3 regions of the Exiguobacterium sp. QJM3NY_9 genome follow, and region 1 is predicted to be linked to each of the others. Evidence: riboswitches for the same ligand, from Rfam matches in the RefSeq annotation. Region 1 holds a riboswitch; each other region holds the start of a gene.

Region 1 (6,252 bases):
CGCCGACGAGCGCCGTATTCATCATTGGTCCGCTCGCGTAAACGAGTCCACCGAGCGCGGAGCCGAAAGCGATCCCGACGTTACTTGCGACCGGCATCAAGGACGCAGCCAGTCCTTTCGCTTCCGGGTTGAACTTTTCTGCCAAGTCAATCAGATAGATTTGTGTCGATGTCGTCAATAAAATCGACATCAGTGACATCAAAGCGATATTGATCAGTCCGAGCGTGACGGATGACGTCGTGACATATAAAGCCGCTAAGACGAACGCTTGCACGACGAACACGAACCGTAACCGACCGATCGGATTATGACTGGCGATCTTCCCGGCCAGAATGTTACTGAAAATCGAGACGACACCGTACGCGAGGAGAATCGGACTGATCCAGCCCCGCGGCAGCTCAAGTTCAAATTCGAGGATCGGCACGAGGTACGTGTAGACGACATAGGTCGCACCAAAGCCGAACGACGGGATGAAGAAAGCGATCATGATGCGTGGGTTCGCGAGCAGGCGCAGTTGATCCTTAACGGAACTTGACGCCGTCGCCTGTTGCCGCGGGACGACTTTGAAAACGGCGAAAAAAGCAATCAGTCCGAGGGCTGTCGTCAGCCAAAACGTCGCTTCAAAACCGGCGTGTTGCCCGATAAACGTGCCGATCGGGACACCGAAGACGTTCGCGAGCGTAAAGCCGCCGAAGATGAACGACACGGCGACACCGCGTTTCGCGACCGGGACACTGTCACTCGCGACGACCATTGCAAGCGAAATCAGGACACCGGTCAGGACGGCGGTGACGATCCGTGTTGCGAGCAGAAGCGAGTAGGTGTCGGCGATGCTGCTGCAAAAGTTCAAGACGACCCAGATGAAGATCAGGCTGAGCATTAATTTGCGACGTTCGAAGCGTCCCGTGATCGACATCGTGACCGGTGTCCCGATCGCGAAGGCAATCGCAAAGGCAGAGACGAGTGTTCCGGCTTTCGCGATCGTAATCCCGAGAGCCGAAGCGATTTCTGATAAAATCCCGACGATGACGAATTCGCTTGTGCCTAAGACGAACGTCAGTAAGGAGAGGGTGGCGATTAAAAGCCAGTCCGTTTTACGTAAACGGGTAGTAGATGACATATCAATTCCTCAATTCTAGCGCTAAGCAGCGCGAAACTATCGTTTTTCAGAATAGCATGATTCGCGTGTCAGGTGAACGGGAATCGGTTGTCGAAGGAAAAGAAGCATTATTTTGAATAGCATGTCAATTTTCTTCAGGTGAGACTACGCTATAATGAAGGAGAGCAAATCGCACCGAACTAAAAATCGAAAGGTAGTGAGGGAAATGCAAGCGACGATTACATGGAATCACAAGATGGGCTTTAGTGGCATGACGGAGTCCGGACACCAACTGGCAATGGATGCAGCACCTGAAAATAACGGTGAGAACGGCGCACCACGACCAACTGAATTGTTGTTGCACGCAGTCGCCGGCTGTACGGGAATGGACATCGTCTCCATTTTAGAAAAAATGCGTTTGCCGTTAACCTCGTTTGAGATGGACATTGAAGGAGAACGGGCGACGGAACACCCGCGCCGCTTTACGACGATTTCGATTCATTATCGTCTCGAAGGCGACTTGCCGGACGATAAAGTCCGCCGGGCCGTGTCGTTATCAAAAGATAAATACTGTTCCGTCTCAAAATCACTGAATGCTGAAATTGAAGTCTATTATTCCATCAATGGCGTCCGAAACGAGGAACCGCTTTGAAACCGATTTACCTGCTTTTAACGGCTTGCTTTTTGACGGCATGCGCGAGTGAACCAGCAACAGAACCGAAGACGAAACCGGAACCGAAGACGAGTCAGCAACAGCCGGTCGCCGACGAACCGACGGCTGCCGAACAGGCGGAGCAAGACATCAAACGTCAGCTCGCCAAACTCTCGACTGCTGAAAAGGTCGATCAATTGTTATACATCGGGATCAGCGGGACAACGTTATCGGACGCGGACCGAAGTCTATTAAACAATCATGCGCTGGGCGGTGTCCTGTTACTCGGAGGCAATATCACGTCAGACGCCCAGCTGAAAACCTTGACGGCAGCAATCAAGAACGCACAAGATGACGAAGCGCTCGCGTTCCTCGGTTTCGATGAAGAAGGAGGACGGGTCAGTCGTGTCCCGGATCAAGCGTTTCATTTACCTCCGAGTCTGACGCTCGGTCAGAAAAACGATCCGGCATTGATGCAAAAGACCGGACAGGCGCTTGGTACGATGTCACGGTTTTATGGATTCAATATGGATTTTGCCCCGGTTCTTGATGTCAACAGCAATCCGGCGAACCCGATCATCGGGGACCGGGCACTGAGCGCTGAGCCGGATGATGTCGCCCGGCTCGGTGTCCCGTTAATGCAGGGAATTAAGTCGGAAGATGTCGTGCCGGTCATCAAACATTTTCCCGGACACGGCGATACGACCGTCGATTCGCATGTCGGCTTACCGACCGTGACGAAGACGAAAGCGCAACTCGAGCAACTGGAACTCGTCCCGTTCAAAGCGGCAATCGATGCCGGAGCGGAAATGGTGATGGTCGCACACATTTTATTCCCGGCGCTCGACCCAGACAATCCGTCGTCGTTATCAGAGCCGGTCATGCAACAGCTGTTGCGTGAAGAGTTGAAGTTTGATGGCGTCATCGTGACGGACGACCTCGTAATGGGTGCGATCACGAAACAATATGGTCTCGCCCAAGCTGCGCGCCTCGCCCTCGAACGTGGTGCCGACATGGCGATGTTTTCGCAAGCCGGTGCTTACACGGATGTCCATGCGGCAATTATGCAGGGTATCAAGGACAAGTCGTTATCACGGGCTGACCTCGACGCGAAGGTGACACGTGTCTTACGTCTAAAACAAACGTATGATTTAGCAGACACGAAGCTGATTCCAACGCATGAACAATTGACGGAACAGGTCAAAGCGGTCACTGATACGCTGAACTGACAAGTCGGACTAGAAATCAAGCGAGCGGTCATGGTAGACTACGAATGAACCAACCAACACTAAATAGTTCTACACTAGGGGAGTCTCGCAGCAGACTGAGACGGAAATATCCGGACCCTTTGAACCTGATCTAGTTCGTACTAGCGGAGGGAAGTGGCTTCTGATTATCATCCTGTCTCGGGTCTTACCTAGACATTTTTCGGACCACTCCATCATGTTCATGGGGTGGTCCTTTTTGTGTAGCAAGGAGGAGAAGGTATGCGTCCGAAGTTACATATTGTGACGACCGGGACAAAAGAGCTGACACATCTTCTAGAAGTCTTGCCGGCTGTTGTGCCTTATGTCGACATGATTCATATCCGGAAACCGGGTTGGTCGGCGGACCGACTCGTCCAATTGATCGAGGAGCTAGTATGCGCCGGTGTTCCACGTGAAAAACTAATCGTCCATGACCGGCTTGATGTCGCCCTCGTGACGAAGGCAAGTGTCCAGTTGACATCATGCAGTATTCCCGTCGCTGTCGTGCGGCGTCAATTCAGCGAGCTACAGATCGGCCGATCAATCCACTCCTTGACGGAAGCGCTTGAGCCGGGCAGCGACTTCGTCATGTATGGTCATGTCTTTGCGACGGCGTCAAAACAGGACGTCGCCCCGCGCGGACTAGCGGCACTCGCGCAAATCGTCACATTTTCAAAAGTCCCTGTCATCGCGATTGGCGGGATTCAGCCGGAGAATGTCGCCGATGTCCTCGCGACCGGAGTTGCTGGCATCGCTGTGATGTCAGGGATTCTCGGTCAGGCAAATCCGGTCGAAGCAGTCCTAGCGTATCGCGAGGTGCTTGATCAATGAAAGCAACAGAGACGTTAATCGTCGGCGCAGGCGTAATCGGTTTGACACTCGCCTACGAATTGCTCAAACGAGGACAACCGGTACGCGTGCTTGAGCAAAGCCGGTGTGGCGAAGGAACGACGCGAGCGGCAGCCGGCATGCTTGCGACGGATCATGAACTGATCCCTGCCTTACATCAACTGGCGGCAGCGAGTCGACAGCTTTATCCCGACCTCGTCCGTGAGCTGTTTAATGAGACCGGCATTGATAGTGGCTATAAAGAAAATCCCTTTCGGTTGATTCGGGGGCACGAGGAAATTCAATTTGCATCCGTCGGTCAAATCGATCCCGTCCAGTTGACGCGTTCGCTCCGTCACGCGATTAAAGTCCGCGGAGGTGTGATTGAAGAACAGACAACAGTCACGGGACTGCTCCGGGCAGGGGCGACCGTCGTCGGCGTTGCGACGAGTAACGGTAAGCGCGAAGCCAGTAACGTCGTGGTCGCAAGCGGTCGGGGATCAGAAGCGTTACTCGCGACGAGTGGTGTCGAGATCGCGACGGTACCGGTCAAAGGCGAATGCCTCGCCGTCCGGCTTCCGGGGCATGTCTTGACCGAGACGTTGTTTAGCGACGACGTGTACCTCGTCCCGAAGTTTGACGGACGGATCATCATCGGGGCGACGGAACGGATCGGTGACGAGACGACAGGGGTCAGCGTCAGCGGGATTGAACATCTCCTGCAGGCGGCGGCGCGACTGTTCCCGGCAATCAGAGAAGCGGAAATCGTGGACATCTGGTCCGGGATTCGTCCACAAACAGCGGACGGATTGCCTTATCTCGGGCAGGTCCCGGGAGTCGGGCACCTATTCGTCGCGACCGGGCATCATCGGCACGGGATATTACTCGCCCCGATCACGGCGTCCGTCCTGGCAGACGAGGTAACGGGAATCACGCCGAAATATGAGCTTCGTCCGTTTTCATTACATGAATCGAGGAGGAACACGAATGCAACTCACCATTAATGGTCAACCGTATACGCTTGACGGAACGATTTCGACAATCGACGGATTGATTCATCATCTCAATTTGACGGAAAAAATGGTCATCATCGAACAAAATCGACAGATTGTCGAGCGGACAGCATACCAAAACACACCCATTCAAACAGGCGATTCATTTGAAATCGTCCACTTCGTAGGAGGCGGTTAATCATGTTAACGATTGGTCAAACGACATTTCAGTCGCGGTTATTACTCGGAACGGGCAAATACCCCGACGTGACGACACAGCAGCAAGCAGTCGAGGCATCGGGAGCAGACATTCTGACCTTTTCCGTGCGCCGGATGGATATCTTCGAAGCGAGTCAACCGAACTTTTTAGAGGCGCTTGATTTGAGTCAGTATCATTTATTACCGAACACGGCGGGGGCGAAGACAGCGGAAGAAGCGGTTCGGCTGGCAAAACTCGCCCGCGCGTCCGGACTGTGCGACATGGTCAAAGTCGAAGTCATCGGCTGTGATAAAACGCTGTTACCGGACCCGATCGAAACGTTGCGGGCATCGGAAGAATTATTAAAAGAAGGATTCACCGTCTTACCGTATACGTCAGACGATCTGTTGCTGGCACGAAGACTGGAAGAACTCGGGTGTCACGCCATCATGCCTGCCGCGTCCCCAATCGGATCCGGACAAGGAATCCTTAATCCACTGGCCTTAAGCTTCATCATCGAACAGATGACGGTCCCGGTCATCGTCGACGCAGGAATCGGTTCACCGACCGATGTCGCCTATGCAATGGAACTCGGCGCAGACGCCGTCTTACTTAATTCGGCTGTCGCCCATGCGAAAGACCCGGTCAAGATGGCGCGAGCGATGAAGCTTGCCGTCGAAGCGGGACGACTTGGCTTTGAAGCGGGACGAATCGAAAAGAAACGGTACGCGACGGCGAGCAGTCCCGAGACAGGGATGAGTCGATGACGGATCGTTATTCACGGCAAACCCGGTTTCGTCCGATCGGTCAGGCGGGACAGGATGAGCTGACAAAAAAACATGTTCTCCTCATCGGTATGGGTGCACTCGGAACGGCAAGTGCCGAACAACTCGTCCGGGCCGGAATCGGCAAGCTGACGATCGTCGACCGCGATTACGTCGAGTGGAGTAATCTCCAGCGGCAGCACCTTTACACGGAGGACGATGCCGCGCAGCATGTCCCGAAAGCAATCGCCGCGGAGCGCCGCTTAAATGCCATCAATCAGGAAGTCGAGATTATAGCCCATGTCACCGATGTCACGCGTTACGAATTACCTCAATTGATTCCTGGTGTCGATTTGATTCTTGACGCAACCGATCACTTCGATATCCGGATGCTGATCAATGATGTGGCGGCGCAACACAAGATTCCGTGGATTTACGGAGGGTGCGTCGGGAGTTACGGCATGACCTATA
Region 2 (6,252 bases), 250 kb from region 1:
TTGTTGAAATGCATCCATGTGATAGTTCCTCCCAAAGTGTTTTTGCTAAAAACTGATAATAGCTATAAGTTGAATTATACGAATTTTCAGACATCTTGCAAGCCTTTTTTCGAAACTTTCTTTTAAAATGTTTAAAATATATTTTTTCGGGTTCAGAAAAACAGATCGTCATCAAAGCATTTTTAATTTAAAAAACCACCGCACTTAATGAAGCGAGCGGTGGTGGAATGATGCGTTTTTTGATTAGTGATCGACTGCCAACAATTTTTCATAGAAGTCATCAATTTGACTGACGAGCTGTTCTCGTTCTGAGAATAATGTCGTGAGGACTTCATAATCATGTGTCGCCGCGAGTGATGTATCGAGTAATGTCACCTCATCCTCTAGCTGTTGAATCTGCTGTTCGAGTTCGCCTGCATTTAAAGCCGGATGTTTCCCGGCTACCGGCGTCCGGGCAGCGCTGGGCGTGGGTATCGTTGATTCGACGGATGACCGGGCATGTCGTTTTTCGGCAGCATATTGGTAAGGGCCAGAAAACATTTCTGTCGTGTCATCTAGCCAATAGGTTTTCGAAAAGAGTCGGTTCAAGAAATAGCGGTCATGCGATACGGCGATCAGCGTTCCATCAAAGTGCTCGAGTGCTTCTTCAAGCGCCTCGCGGGATTCAATGTCGAGGTGATTCGTCGGTTCGTCAAGAATCAGGACATTGAGCGGCGAGTGGACAAGAATCGCGAGCATTAAGCGCATCTTTTCTCCACCACTTAACGCAGCAATCGGTAAGAAGACACGTGGACCGAAAAAGAGGAAACGGGCTAACAGGGAGCGGGCTGTTCCTTCATCTGTCGAAACGTGTGAACGGAAGTAATCGATCAGTCGCTCTTCACCCGGCATATCGACGTGTTGCGATAAAAATCCGACACGATTTGACGGACCACGCGTGACACGTCCGTTCGTCGGCTCGAGTTGTCCGAGTAAGACACGTAATAACGTTGTTTTCCCACTCCCGTTCGCACCGACGATACCAATCCGGTCACGCGCCGCGGCTTCGAAATCGAGCGACTCGAACAACTTCCGGCCGGCGACGGAAAGCTCGACATCCGTCAGGCGGTATACGACTTGACTGATTTGCCCTTGCGACGAAAATTTGATGTCAGGAGCCGCTTTTTCCAGAAGTGGCCGTTTGAGTCGCTCAATTCGTTCGAGTGCCCGTTCCATCGCTTTTGCTTTTCGGAACAGTTTTTCGCTCGGAGGAGATGCTTCATTTGCCCATTGGCGCAAACGCCGAATCGCATCCTTCATTTGTTTGATTTTCTTTTGTTGTTCCGTGTAGGCGTGGAACTGTTCGAGGAGCAGGTGTTCCTTCGCGACGATGTACGCCGAGTAATTCCCGGGGTACATCGTCAATTCGCCATCTTCAAGTTCAGCAATCAAATTGACACTCGCGTCGAGGAACACGCGATCATGTGAGACGATGATGACTGCGCCCGGATAGCTGTTTAAAAATTGTTCGAGCCATTCGATTGCTGCGAGGTCGAGGTGATTCGTCGGCTCGTCAAGAATCAACAAGTCGGGTTCCGTTAGCAGCATCCGACCGAGACAGATTTTGGTTTGTTCGCCACCACTTAATTGAGAAAAGGGACGTGTCAGCAAGGCATCGAGATGGAGTCCGTTAATCATGCGCTGGATTTTCGAATCGAGCAGGTAACCGTCCTGTTGTTCGAATTGTTCGGTCACACGCGTATACTCATTCAGCACATCGTCCAGGTGGTCAGCACTTGCCATTTGTTGTTCAAGCTGATGCATCGTCGTCCGTAAGGCGACGATTTGGGCAAATGCGGTCCAGAGAACATCAAGGCCCGTCAATTCTTCTGCGAACTGTGGAATTTGAGCCAAATAACCGATGGAAAGTCCTTTTTTGAGATAAAGGGTTCCGCTGTCCGGTGTTTCGAGTTGCGCGATTAAACGCAGTAACGTTGTTTTTCCGGTTCCGTTTCGACCGATCAATCCGATGCGGTCAGCTTGTTTAAGATAGAGCGAGACATCGGTTAAGACGGATGCTCCCCCAAATTGTTTTGTCAGGTGTTGGATGTCGCAAATCATGATCAGTAACTTCCTTTCATGCGCATCAAAAAACGGAGAACGCAAATAGCGCTCTCCGTTTACCGTAAAAGGTGCGCTTTGCTTTATTTTTCAGATGGATGTTCCTAAGAAAAGGGCAGACTCGTCCTTTAGAACGCCATTTCATGAAAAATCGCGCGCAACAGATAAAGTTGTTCCATCAACCAATGCTTACACGCAGCAAAACCCATCTTTTACACCACCTTTTCGTTTCGATAAAGTTAGTTTACCATGTTTTGAACTGAAAATGAAATCGTTTTCAGTTACTTGAACAGTCCGGAAATCGAGTTAAAGAACTTACTTAAGCCGTCAAACAGTTTTGCAAAAAATCCTTTCGTTTCTTCGGAGGTCGCGAACGCGTGGATATCTTGCCCGGCACCCTTTAATCCGGTCTCGATTTGTCCCCAGTTCAAGTCAGCTTTCTCCATTTGACTGAACAATGACGTCAACCGGTCCATTTGGGCGTCCGACAACTGGATGTTGTTATTTTGAATGACTTGGATGATGACATTCTCGATATCGACTTTGGTTTCCGGCTTTTGTTTGGCGATCTCTGCTTTGATTTCATTCATCAGTTCGGCGACTTTGTCCGTCCCGACCGTTTTTCCGACATCGGAAGTGACCGATAACTCTTGTTGGGCTAAATCTTTTCGTTCATCCGTCAATTTAATGCCGGTCTCAGCCGACGTTTGATCGTATGCTTTCATGATCCCCGTCAAAGCAGAGGTCCCGGTGACTTTATAAGGGGAAGTGATTGTGATGTCGGCGTCCGTTACGCCTGCAGTGACGAGCGCGTTCAAGTACATGTCTTTTGTTACCCAGGTAATGTTTTCGGTCGCGACAGATAAACCGTCGCCTTTTTCAGCGAGTTCGATTTTTGCGGAAGAGTACATGTTGCCGCCGAGCTGGGACTGGGGAACGTTCTTACCTAAATATTTTTCTTCATCTGCTGTCGTGGCGATGACGGGCGTAATGCCTTCCGGCGCATTCAATCGGGCGAGTACCCAGGCTTTATCCTTTGCCCCGAGCGATTCACCAAGCGTGATGATCGTTTTATCGACGACTTGCTCTGCTGAAGCAGCAGTCGGTAGAAGTAAACTTGTCGCTAAAAGCGTCGTTGTCATGATTTTTGTTGCTTTATTCATAGTATAAATCCTCCGAGTATAGTAGATAGTATCAGGTGCTAATTTCATTGTAAGTGACGGGTTTCAGAACGGAATCGGTCTTGAGGCGGAATGAACCGCCCACCTCGTGTCCCTAATCCTATACTACATTTCATTTAAAATCCTGATCATGTGACTGAAAAAATGATATAGTGAAGAGGAATTAAATAATGACCACTAGGGGAGTCGGTAGGCCGACTGAGACGACGAAGACGTTCGGACCCTTTGAACCTGATTAAGTTTGGACTTACGGAGGGAAGTGGCGTGAATATCTCTCTTGTTGTCTCTTCACGTCATGCCCTGTTCGTAGGGTGTGGCGTTTTTTGATTCAACAAAAGGGGGAATTAGGTTGAAATTCAGTCAAGAAATTCGGCAAGCCGCAAAAACATATTGGGACAGCAGTTTTTCCCATCCATTCGTCACAGGCATTGGTGACGGGACGTTACCGCTCGAAAAATTTCGACATTATGTCATGCAGGATGCGTATTATTTAAAACATTTCGCAAAAATTCAAGCCCAGGCCGCCTCAAAGGCAACGGATTTCGCGACGATCGCGGAACTCGCGGAACATGCGACATCGACCTATGCGGCTGAGCTATCACTTCATCAATCGTTTTTTGAACCGCTCGCTATTACGGAAGCGGATTTAGCAGCGTTCGAACCGGCACCGACTGCGTATGCCTATGTCTCGCATATGCATCACGCGAGCGAGGGGACACTCGGGGAAACGATTGCAGCGATTTTACCGTGTTACTGGCTTTATTATGAGGTCGGACAACAACTGTTGACGAAGTCACCGGCGTCACCGATTTATCAACAGTGGATTGCAACATACAGCTCGGAATGGTTCGAACGGGTCGTCTTTGAACAGGTCGATCGCCTCGATGCATTGGCGGCGCGAGCGAGTGCCGAAGAACGGGAACGGATGAAACACCATTTCGTCAGAAGCTGTTATTACGAATTGATGTTTTGGGAAATGGGCTGGACGGAAGAAACGTTTGAACGTCTCTTTACACAAGTTACGCGTCAACCAAAAGTAACGAAACGATAAGTACAGCTTTAGCCGCTGTCGATCAGCGCGATCAGACGACAGACCGCACAAAACCTGAGCAATTTTCAGCTTTCGTAAAGAAAGTCATGGCAATCGTTCAGGTTTTTTTGTTGGTGGATTACAGGCATAATGAAGATTCTGGTAAGGAAATCAGCTGTACCGTTCAATCAAATCGTTTAATTGTTGTTTGACGGCGTTTCGGTCCATCAAATCGTGGTTCGATAAGGGTAGCTTCGTCATTGTCTCATCCGCACCCGCCATCTCACTGAAGAGCGAACCTAAGTCGTGGGCACGACGGTCGATTTGCAAGACGATGTCGATGCCGGTGCGGTCTTGGAGCATGATGATTTCGACTTCATCGAGTTTATGGGCGAAGTACGTATTGCGTGCCGAATACTCGAGTTCCTGGGCGATCGGTAAATCCTTCCGGTAACGCCCGGGAAGTTTTTCCGTGTCCGCTTTCTTGAGTCGGAATCCAAGTTCTTCCATCGCTTCTAAGATGACGGATTGGAGGTCATTGGCTTGGACGATGATGGCGTCCCGGTCTGACGGATCGACCGCCTGGGCGATATCGAGACCCGTTTCAATCCATGACTTCGATTGACTGACCGAGAGCGGCGTATTGAATGGTACTTGAAGCGTAAACGGAATTTCGCGTTCGGCACCTGCTTCAATCGTAAAGGCGGCTTCGTTTAGCGAAAAACGATCGAGTGTGAACGTCGTAAATGTCGTGCTGTCCCTGACTTCTTCCTTATATTGTGTATTAAACGCTAAATAAATCCGATCGATTTCTTGGTCGACATTGCCGCCTTTAATATGAACGGTTCCGTGAATCTGTCCGCCGGGCTCACAGCGCTCGCTGTCGAGTCGTGTATCGACTGTGGCGGCACCGATTCCGATTTGTGATAAAAGTTTTTTGAACATCGTTCGTTCCTCCTTTAATGATGAAGCTACCTTACTTGTCGAATAGGGTGGAATTTGCTACAGTTTCGAAAGAACAATCAGAAAAGGACGGGACTACAGTGGAATTACACCAAGTAAAAGAATTACTCACTCAAAAGCTCGAGGCTTCTGCTCTCGTGCATGCAACGATTAGTGGTCCGCGCCAAAAGTCGAATGATCTTCGAAGAATCAAACTAAAACCGATTCTATTGAAAGATACGTATGCAATCCAGTTAGAGTTTCAATATGAACGGATAATTAAACACGAAAATTTGTCGGTTGATGAATTTTTAGAACGACTCGACGGATTGATGGAGGAATTCCGTCAATTTTTATTCCGTTTCAAGACGGAAGAAGTTCAGTTCCAGTTATCCAAAAAAATGAAAGTATCGTTAAAAACAACGCAACAGTCACCCCTTCAAGCAGAACTGTCGCATAATCGTAAAAAAAGTCATCTCCTTGAAGATGGTGTCGCCGTTCCGTTTTTAGTCCGACTCGGTGTCATGACGGAAGACGGGCAAGTCAAACGGCAAAAGTACGATAAATTTAAACAAATCAATCGGTTCCTGGAGTTCGTCGAAGATAGTATTTCAGCGTTACCGACAGACCGAACGTTACGGATTCTTGATTTCGGTTGTGGAAAATCGTACTTGACGTTTGCCTTGTATCATTACTTGAGTGTCGTCAAAGGCTTCGACTTGAAAGTGACCGGACTTGATCTCAAAAAAGAAGTCATCGAAGAATGTACAGCGATTGCGCGCGATCTCGACTATACGAATCTCGAGTTTCGTGTCGGGGACGTCCATGATTATAACGAAGATACAGAGGTTGACTTAATGGTGACGCTTCATGCCTGTGACGTCGCAACGGATGTTGCACTTGCCCGCGCCGTTGATTGGAATGCGTCTGTTATCTTAAGTGTCCCGTGTTGTCAAAAAGAACTCAATCGTCAACTCGACTGTTCACCACTCGACGTCA
Region 3 (6,252 bases), 320 kb from region 1:
CGCGTTATTTGGAAGCGACAGGACTCTGCGCGGATCAAGCCCGTTATGTAGTAGAAGGAGAAAGTAATCACTACGTTGTCTTAAAAGGTTTACTTGACCCGATGGTTGCCCTCGGTCAACTCGAGTTATACGCGACGGCGAGTATCAAAACGGCATTGCTCCCCGGTCCATTCCATCCGAAAATTGAAGTCAACGTGACGAAGCGACTCGATTGGTTGACGTTCAAGTTTTCGATGGACGGGATTTCAGAACAAGAACTGTCGGCGGTCCTTGCGTCACTCGTGACGCAAAAGACGTACCACCGTTTACGTTCAGGACAATTGTTGTCGCTTGAAGACCGTGCCTTCACGCAAATCAAACGGCTGTTACGGGAAGTCGAAGCGACGGAACAGACGTTACTTGAAGCGGAATTGACCGTTCCTGCCGTGCCGAACTTGGCCCTGTTGACCCCGGCTGCTTTCTTGACGGTCCACAGTCAACTGAAGGAACGATTGCTCGAGATGAAAGCCGGAAAAACAGAACGACTGGCGTTACCGGAACCGCTCGCGACACAACTTTTGCCGTATCAGCAAGACGGCGTCCGCTTCTTCAAGAGTCTTGCGGCACACGACTGTCATGGCATCTTAGCGGACGAGATGGGACTCGGCAAAACGATTCAAGCCATCGGTTATATCGAAACGCTCCCGAGTGCACGTGTCTTGATCGTCGCCCCGGCGTCACTCCTCTACAACTGGGCAGCAGAGCTGCGCCGCTTTGCCCCGACACGCACCGTCCGTGTGCTCAGCGGGAGTCGTGCGTCGCGCTTACGACAGCTCGAAGACTTGCCGGACGACGTCATTCTCATCATCTCCTACCCGTCGCTCCGGCTCGACATCAAAAATCATCAAACGATCCATTACGATTGTATCTTTTTTGATGAAGCACAACATCTGAAGAATCCACGGTCGCAGACGACGGTCAGCTTAAAACAACTGTGGGCGACGCGGCGGTTTGCCTTGACGGGGACGCCGCTCGAAAACAAGACGCTTGATCTTTGGTCAATCTTTGACGTCGTCTTTCCGGCACTCTTGCCGGACCGGCAACGGTTTCTTGACTGGTCAGCACGGGACGTCCAACAATTCGTCGAACCGTTTTTGCTGCGCCGGACGAAAAAAGATGTTTTGCAACAGTTGCCGGCGAAACAAGTCGTCCATCAGTACACGGAACTGACGGCGGGTCAGAAAAAACTCTATGCCGCCCACTTGGCAAAGTTACAGCTCGAGACGTTACAGCATCTTGATCAGTCAAAACCGGAAGAACGGATGAAGTTACTCGCCGGATTGACCCGGCTCCGGCAAATCTGTTGCGATCCCCGTCTGTTCGTCGAAAACTACCGTGGCCGGTCGGCGAAACGGGACCGGTTGCTCGCCTTGATTCAAGAAAAACGGGCAGCAGGCAAACGGATCTTAATTTTTTCACAGTTTACAAAAATGCTCGATTTGATTCGGAACGACCTGCATGAGTTACACCTTCCCCATTTCGAACTGCGCGGGGATACACCGATTGCGGAGCGTCTCGAACGCTGCGACCGTTTTAATGCAGGCGAAGTCGATCTGTTTTTGATTTCACTGAAGGCGGGCGGCACCGGACTGAACTTGGCGACGGCGGATACCGTCATCTTATATGATAGTTGGTGGAATCCGGCTGTCGAACAGCAAGCGGCTGACCGGGCACACCGGATGGGACAAACACAGACGGTCGAAGTCATTAAATTAATCACGAAAGGCACAATCGAAGAAAAAATCATCGAGCTGCAGGAGCGGAAGGCGACACTCGTGACGGACATACTTGAACAACCGGCGTCACTTGCGTTATCGGTCGATGAGATGGTTCAATTGCTTGAATAAGAGGAAAGGCACCGATTTCTTTACATGATGTAAACCGTTGCTGCTCTAGGGAGAACAGGTTTCTGGCTATCGTTTTTTCGCCGGTTGATGTTTAGCTTTTAATGTTACGGGGGTATAACTATCATAGCACCGCATCAGCGAGTTGCTTTTACAACCACATGTTTCTCAATATCAGCGTAATGACCTGGGAGAGAAATGCTAACCACTCACTTCGATCTTCATTTTTTATGAAATCAATTTGAAATAGCATTCGATGCACTGTCTTGATCCGGAACGATTCGTTCCACTCCTTTCTTCATTACCTTTTGAGGGCTATACCAAATTCAAGGGGGAAATGAACATGTCAGTAACATTAAAAGTAGAAGAACGCGAAGTACGCCCACGCTCACTTAGAAAGCAATTACGTCATGAAGGAAAAGCTCTTGGTGTCGTGTATGGTTACAAAGTGGAAAGTACACCGATTGCCTTTGACGAAAAAGCATTGATCAAAGTCGTTCGTGAACATGGTGAGAATGCACTTGTTGCACTTCAAATCGGTGGTAAAAAAGTCAACACACTGATCAACAAACTCGATATGGATATCTTCACACCAACAATCAAGCACGTTGAATTCATCGCTGTTAAAATGGATGAAGAAACAGAAGTCGAAACAGATATCGTCCTCGTCGGCGAAGCGGCTGGTGCAAAACTTGGTGGATATCTTTCACAAACACTCTTTAAAGTAACAGTTGCAGCTACACCAGATAAATTACCGGAACGCGTCGAAGTCGATGTGACAAATCTTAACCTCGGTGATTCTCTATCGGTTTCGGATTTACCGGAAGAAAAAGAATACCGTATCGTTACGGAAGGTGACATTCAAGTCGTTGCCGTCGTCGAATCGACACTTGAAGCGGATCTCGAAGAAGCAGATGCTGAAGAACCAGCTGAAGCGACAGAAGAAGTTTCTACTGAAGAACAAACGGAAGAAAAAGAATAATTTTTCTTACCCTCCCCTCGCGGAGGGTTTTTTTATCTGTATTGACAACTGTCAGTAGAGTCGGTACAGTAAATAGCGTACACATTATATGCACATCCACTAGGGGAGCCCATTGGCTGAGACGATTCACTTCGGACCCTTTGAACCTGATCTAGTTCATACTAGCGTAGGAAAGTGGAGCGGTAATTCGTTCAATTTTTCTGCATGTTTGCAGATTCAGCGACCGCTCTCTTTCATAGAGGGCGGTCTTTTTGTTTGTCTGGTGGTTGTGCCAAAGGGAGATAGGAACATGAACAGTTGGAAAATGAAAGAAATCATCGTCATGATGATGTTGTCGGTTGCTTGCGGGGTACTCTACTTAGGGTGGTCGACATTGTGGTTACCGATTTCCGCGATCTTCGGACCGGTCGGATCGAACTGGATGTTCGGGATTTGGGTCATCGCGAGTCCGCTTGTCGCCTACATCATTCAAAAGCCCGGGGCAGCACTGATTGCAGAAGTCGTCGCCGCGGCTGTCGAATTATTCACGGGGAGTCACTTCGGATTATCGGCCTTATTGATTGGTTTCGCTCAAGGAATCGGTGCCGAAATCGCTTTTGCCCTCTTCGGATACCGGAAGTTCAACACAATGACGTTAGTTCTATCCGGAATGTTCGCCGCAATCGGCAGTATGGTCTATAGTCTTGTCGTCAATGGTTTCGCCTACTATACGACGACGACACTTCTGTTGACGTTTTCCCTTCAACTCGTCAGCGGTGCATTGCTCGGTGGATTACTTGCAAAAGTCATCGTCGATGCGCTCGTCAAGACAGGGACGTTGAACGGTTATGCGATCGGGCGTAAGCGGCAGAAACCGGATGCGGCATGATTCATTGTAACGACTTGTCTGTCCGCTATCCGGGGCAACATGACAACGTCCTGCACCACGTGACGGTGACGCTACACGAAGGGGAAACGACGTTGCTCGTCGGACCGAGCGGCAGTGGGAAAACGACGTTTTTACATGTTCTCGCCGGTTTATTACCTGACGCGATTGAAGCCGATGTCAGCGGCCACTGCAAAACGAATGGGACGGTCGGAATCCTTTTTCAAAATCCGGACGACCAGTTCTGCATGCAGACCGTCGGAGCGGAAGTTGCCTTTAGTCTTGAAAATCGCTCAGTCGACCGCAGTCAGATGGATGACCGGATTGACGCCGTACTGGCACGTGTCGGCCTGGACGTGCCGCTGACGACACCGATTATGCAACTGTCAGGAGGGATGAAACAACGACTCGCCCTCGCCTGCGTCCTAGCCCTTGAGCCGGATATTCTATTGCTTGACGAACCGACGGCGCAACTCGATCCGGCAGGACATCGGGTTTTGATGCAGCTGATTGAGGAACTCCATCACGACCGGACGTTGACGCTCGTTCTGATTGAACATCAGCTTGACCGCTGTGTGACGTTCAGTGACCGGGTGCTCGTCTTCGATCACGGCGGAACGATTTTACGCGATGGTCCGCCGCTTGATGTCTTCGGTCAGCATCGCGATGAACTTGAACGACGCGGCATTGCGACACCGCTCCTCTACCCGTATGAACTGGAAACCGTGCCCCCCGCTTCTTCCCAGGCGGGGCGGTTACGAAAAGTGACTAACATCCGTCCTCCGGTTCGGCACGACAATACGTTCGCGCTGACGCGTACCTCGTTAGGACGCCGTAAGCAAGTGATTGTCGACGACCTGTCGCTTGCAACACACGGCGGAGAGTGGATCATGGTTGTCGGATCGAATGGTGCCGGGAAAAGCACGTTGCTCGAAACACTGGCGAAATTGATTCCGGCGCAAGGCGGTACGGTCCGCTTGTTCGAAAAAGAACTGCGGGCATGGAAAAGTCGGAGCTATTACCGACACGTCGGATTCGTCTTTCAACAGCCAGAGCTCCAATTTCTCAAGCAGACGGTCGAAGACGAGCTCGTAATCAGCATGGATGCACCGACGCCGGAGCGGATTGAAACGGCGTTGCAATCCTACCGGTTAACCCATGTCGCCCGTCAGTCGCCCCTCGCCCTGAGCATGGGTCAAAAGCGACGGCTCAGCGTCGCGACGATGTTGTTAGAGCCAAAAGACGTCCTGTTGCTCGATGAACCGACGTTCGGTCAAGATGCCGAGACGACAAGTCAACTCATCGAGATGTTCGAGCAGGCGCGATTAAACGGGACGACGCTGATCATGGTGACGCATGACATGGAGCTGGTCCACCAGTATGCCGACCGGGTCCTCGTCCTTGGTGACGGGCGACTTCAGTTCGACGGCACACCGGACACTTTGTTTAAAGACGAGACGTTACTCGAGCATAACCAACTCTCTCGTCCGTTATCGTATTTGTATCAGCAACTCGAGGAGGTGAAACGTCGTGCAGGAAAACGACTCCCCGCTCGCGCGTATTAATCCGGCACTCAAGCTCGGTGCCCTCCTGTATGTGATGGTGCTTTTGATTGCGGCACCGACGTTACGCGAAACGATAGCCTTACTTTTACTCGCTGCGGTCGGATTGGGCTGCTCCGGTTGGTCACTGTTGATGCTCGCCAAACGGGTCTCCCCCTACCTCGTCTTGTTCTTGCTGACATTTTGGATGATGGCAGCCTTCGGAAAAGGCAGTACGGAAGTTTGGTCATTCGGTTGGTTTCGCGTGACGGAAGAAAGTATCGGTCACGCCTGGTTGATCGCACTGCGGATGCTCGCCTTCGTCTTCCTCAGTTTGACGTTCATCGCGACGACCGACCAAACCCGGTTCGTCATGAGCCTGATTCATCAGTGCCGCCTTCCAGACCGTCTCGCATACGGCTTTTTAGCAGGGATTCGTTTTATTCCGATCTTCCAGCAGGAAATAAGAACAATCTGTCAAGCACGGCGGGTCCGCCAACAGCACTCGATTTGGCCATGGCAGACGTTTTTCGCCATCAGTTTACCGCTTTTTACGAACAGTATCATGCGTTCGGAACAAATCGCGATTGCGATGGAAGCGCGTCGGTTTCAGGCCGAGCGGACGTATTATGTTCGTCCGGTCGTGACGCGTCACGACCAAGTGTTTTTTTGTCTGGTTTGTCTCGTGGCGAGCCTGCTTCGGATTGTCCTATGACATTCATTAGATTAACGCAGACGGATTCAGGGAATCATAGTTTCGGAAGCAGTTAATTTAAAGAAGTAGGTGAAGGTTTGAAACGAATCGTATTAGTCGGGGCAGGTCATGCCCATTTAGAATGTATCAAGGAAGGAACGCATCCGGATGTTGAATGGATCGTCATCAATCCGTCCCGTTATCAGTATTATTCAGGAATGTTCTCCGGTCTTGCGGACGGCACGTATCGACTCGAGGAGACCCGGGTCGATGTCAAAGCACTCTGT

The links. Region 1 has a riboswitch for thiamine pyrophosphate ahead of AC0VYQ_RS06300 (thiamine phosphate synthase). Riboswitches for the same ligand answer to the same signal wherever they lie in the genome.
Region 2: another riboswitch for thiamine pyrophosphate. It lies ahead of tenA (thiaminase II); the one in region 1 lies ahead of AC0VYQ_RS06300 (thiamine phosphate synthase).
Region 3: another riboswitch for thiamine pyrophosphate. It lies ahead of AC0VYQ_RS08290 (ECF transporter S component); the one in region 1 lies ahead of AC0VYQ_RS06300 (thiamine phosphate synthase).

Annotation. Positions count from the first base shown of each region.
Region 1 is NZ_CM149679.1:1,265,654-1,271,905, forward strand. It holds gene AC0VYQ_RS06285 (MFS transporter) at 1-1,120, opposite strand, end outside; gene AC0VYQ_RS06290 (OsmC family protein) at 1,326-1,751, shown strand; gene nagZ (beta-N-acetylhexosaminidase) at 1,748-2,980, shown strand; TPP riboswitch at 3,047-3,149, shown strand; gene AC0VYQ_RS06300 (thiamine phosphate synthase) at 3,239-3,829, shown strand; gene AC0VYQ_RS06305 (NAD(P)/FAD-dependent oxidoreductase) at 3,826-4,830, shown strand; gene thiS (sulfur carrier protein ThiS) at 4,814-5,017, shown strand; gene AC0VYQ_RS06315 (thiazole synthase) at 5,020-5,784, shown strand; gene AC0VYQ_RS06320 (ThiF family adenylyltransferase) at 5,781-6,252, shown strand, end outside.
Region 2 is NZ_CM149679.1:1,012,837-1,019,088, forward strand. It holds gene AC0VYQ_RS05030 (alanine/glycine:cation symporter family protein) at 1-18, opposite strand, end outside; gene abc-f (ribosomal protection-like ABC-F family protein) at 244-2,100, opposite strand; gene AC0VYQ_RS05040 (DUF1002 domain-containing protein) at 2,382-3,263, opposite strand; TPP riboswitch at 3,451-3,556, shown strand; gene tenA (thiaminase II) at 3,631-4,332, shown strand; gene AC0VYQ_RS05050 (sporulation protein) at 4,483-5,256, opposite strand; gene AC0VYQ_RS05055 (class I SAM-dependent methyltransferase) at 5,355-6,252, shown strand, end outside.
Region 3 is NZ_CM149679.1:1,587,343-1,593,594, reverse strand. It holds gene AC0VYQ_RS08300 (DEAD/DEAH box helicase) at 1-1,886, shown strand, start outside; gene AC0VYQ_RS08295 (50S ribosomal protein L25/general stress protein Ctc) at 2,227-2,865, shown strand; TPP riboswitch at 2,957-3,055, shown strand; gene AC0VYQ_RS08290 (ECF transporter S component) at 3,155-3,733, shown strand; gene AC0VYQ_RS08285 (ABC transporter ATP-binding protein) at 3,730-5,295, shown strand; gene AC0VYQ_RS08280 (energy-coupling factor transporter transmembrane component T family protein) at 5,261-5,986, shown strand; gene AC0VYQ_RS08275 (NAD(P)/FAD-dependent oxidoreductase) at 6,064-6,252, shown strand, end outside.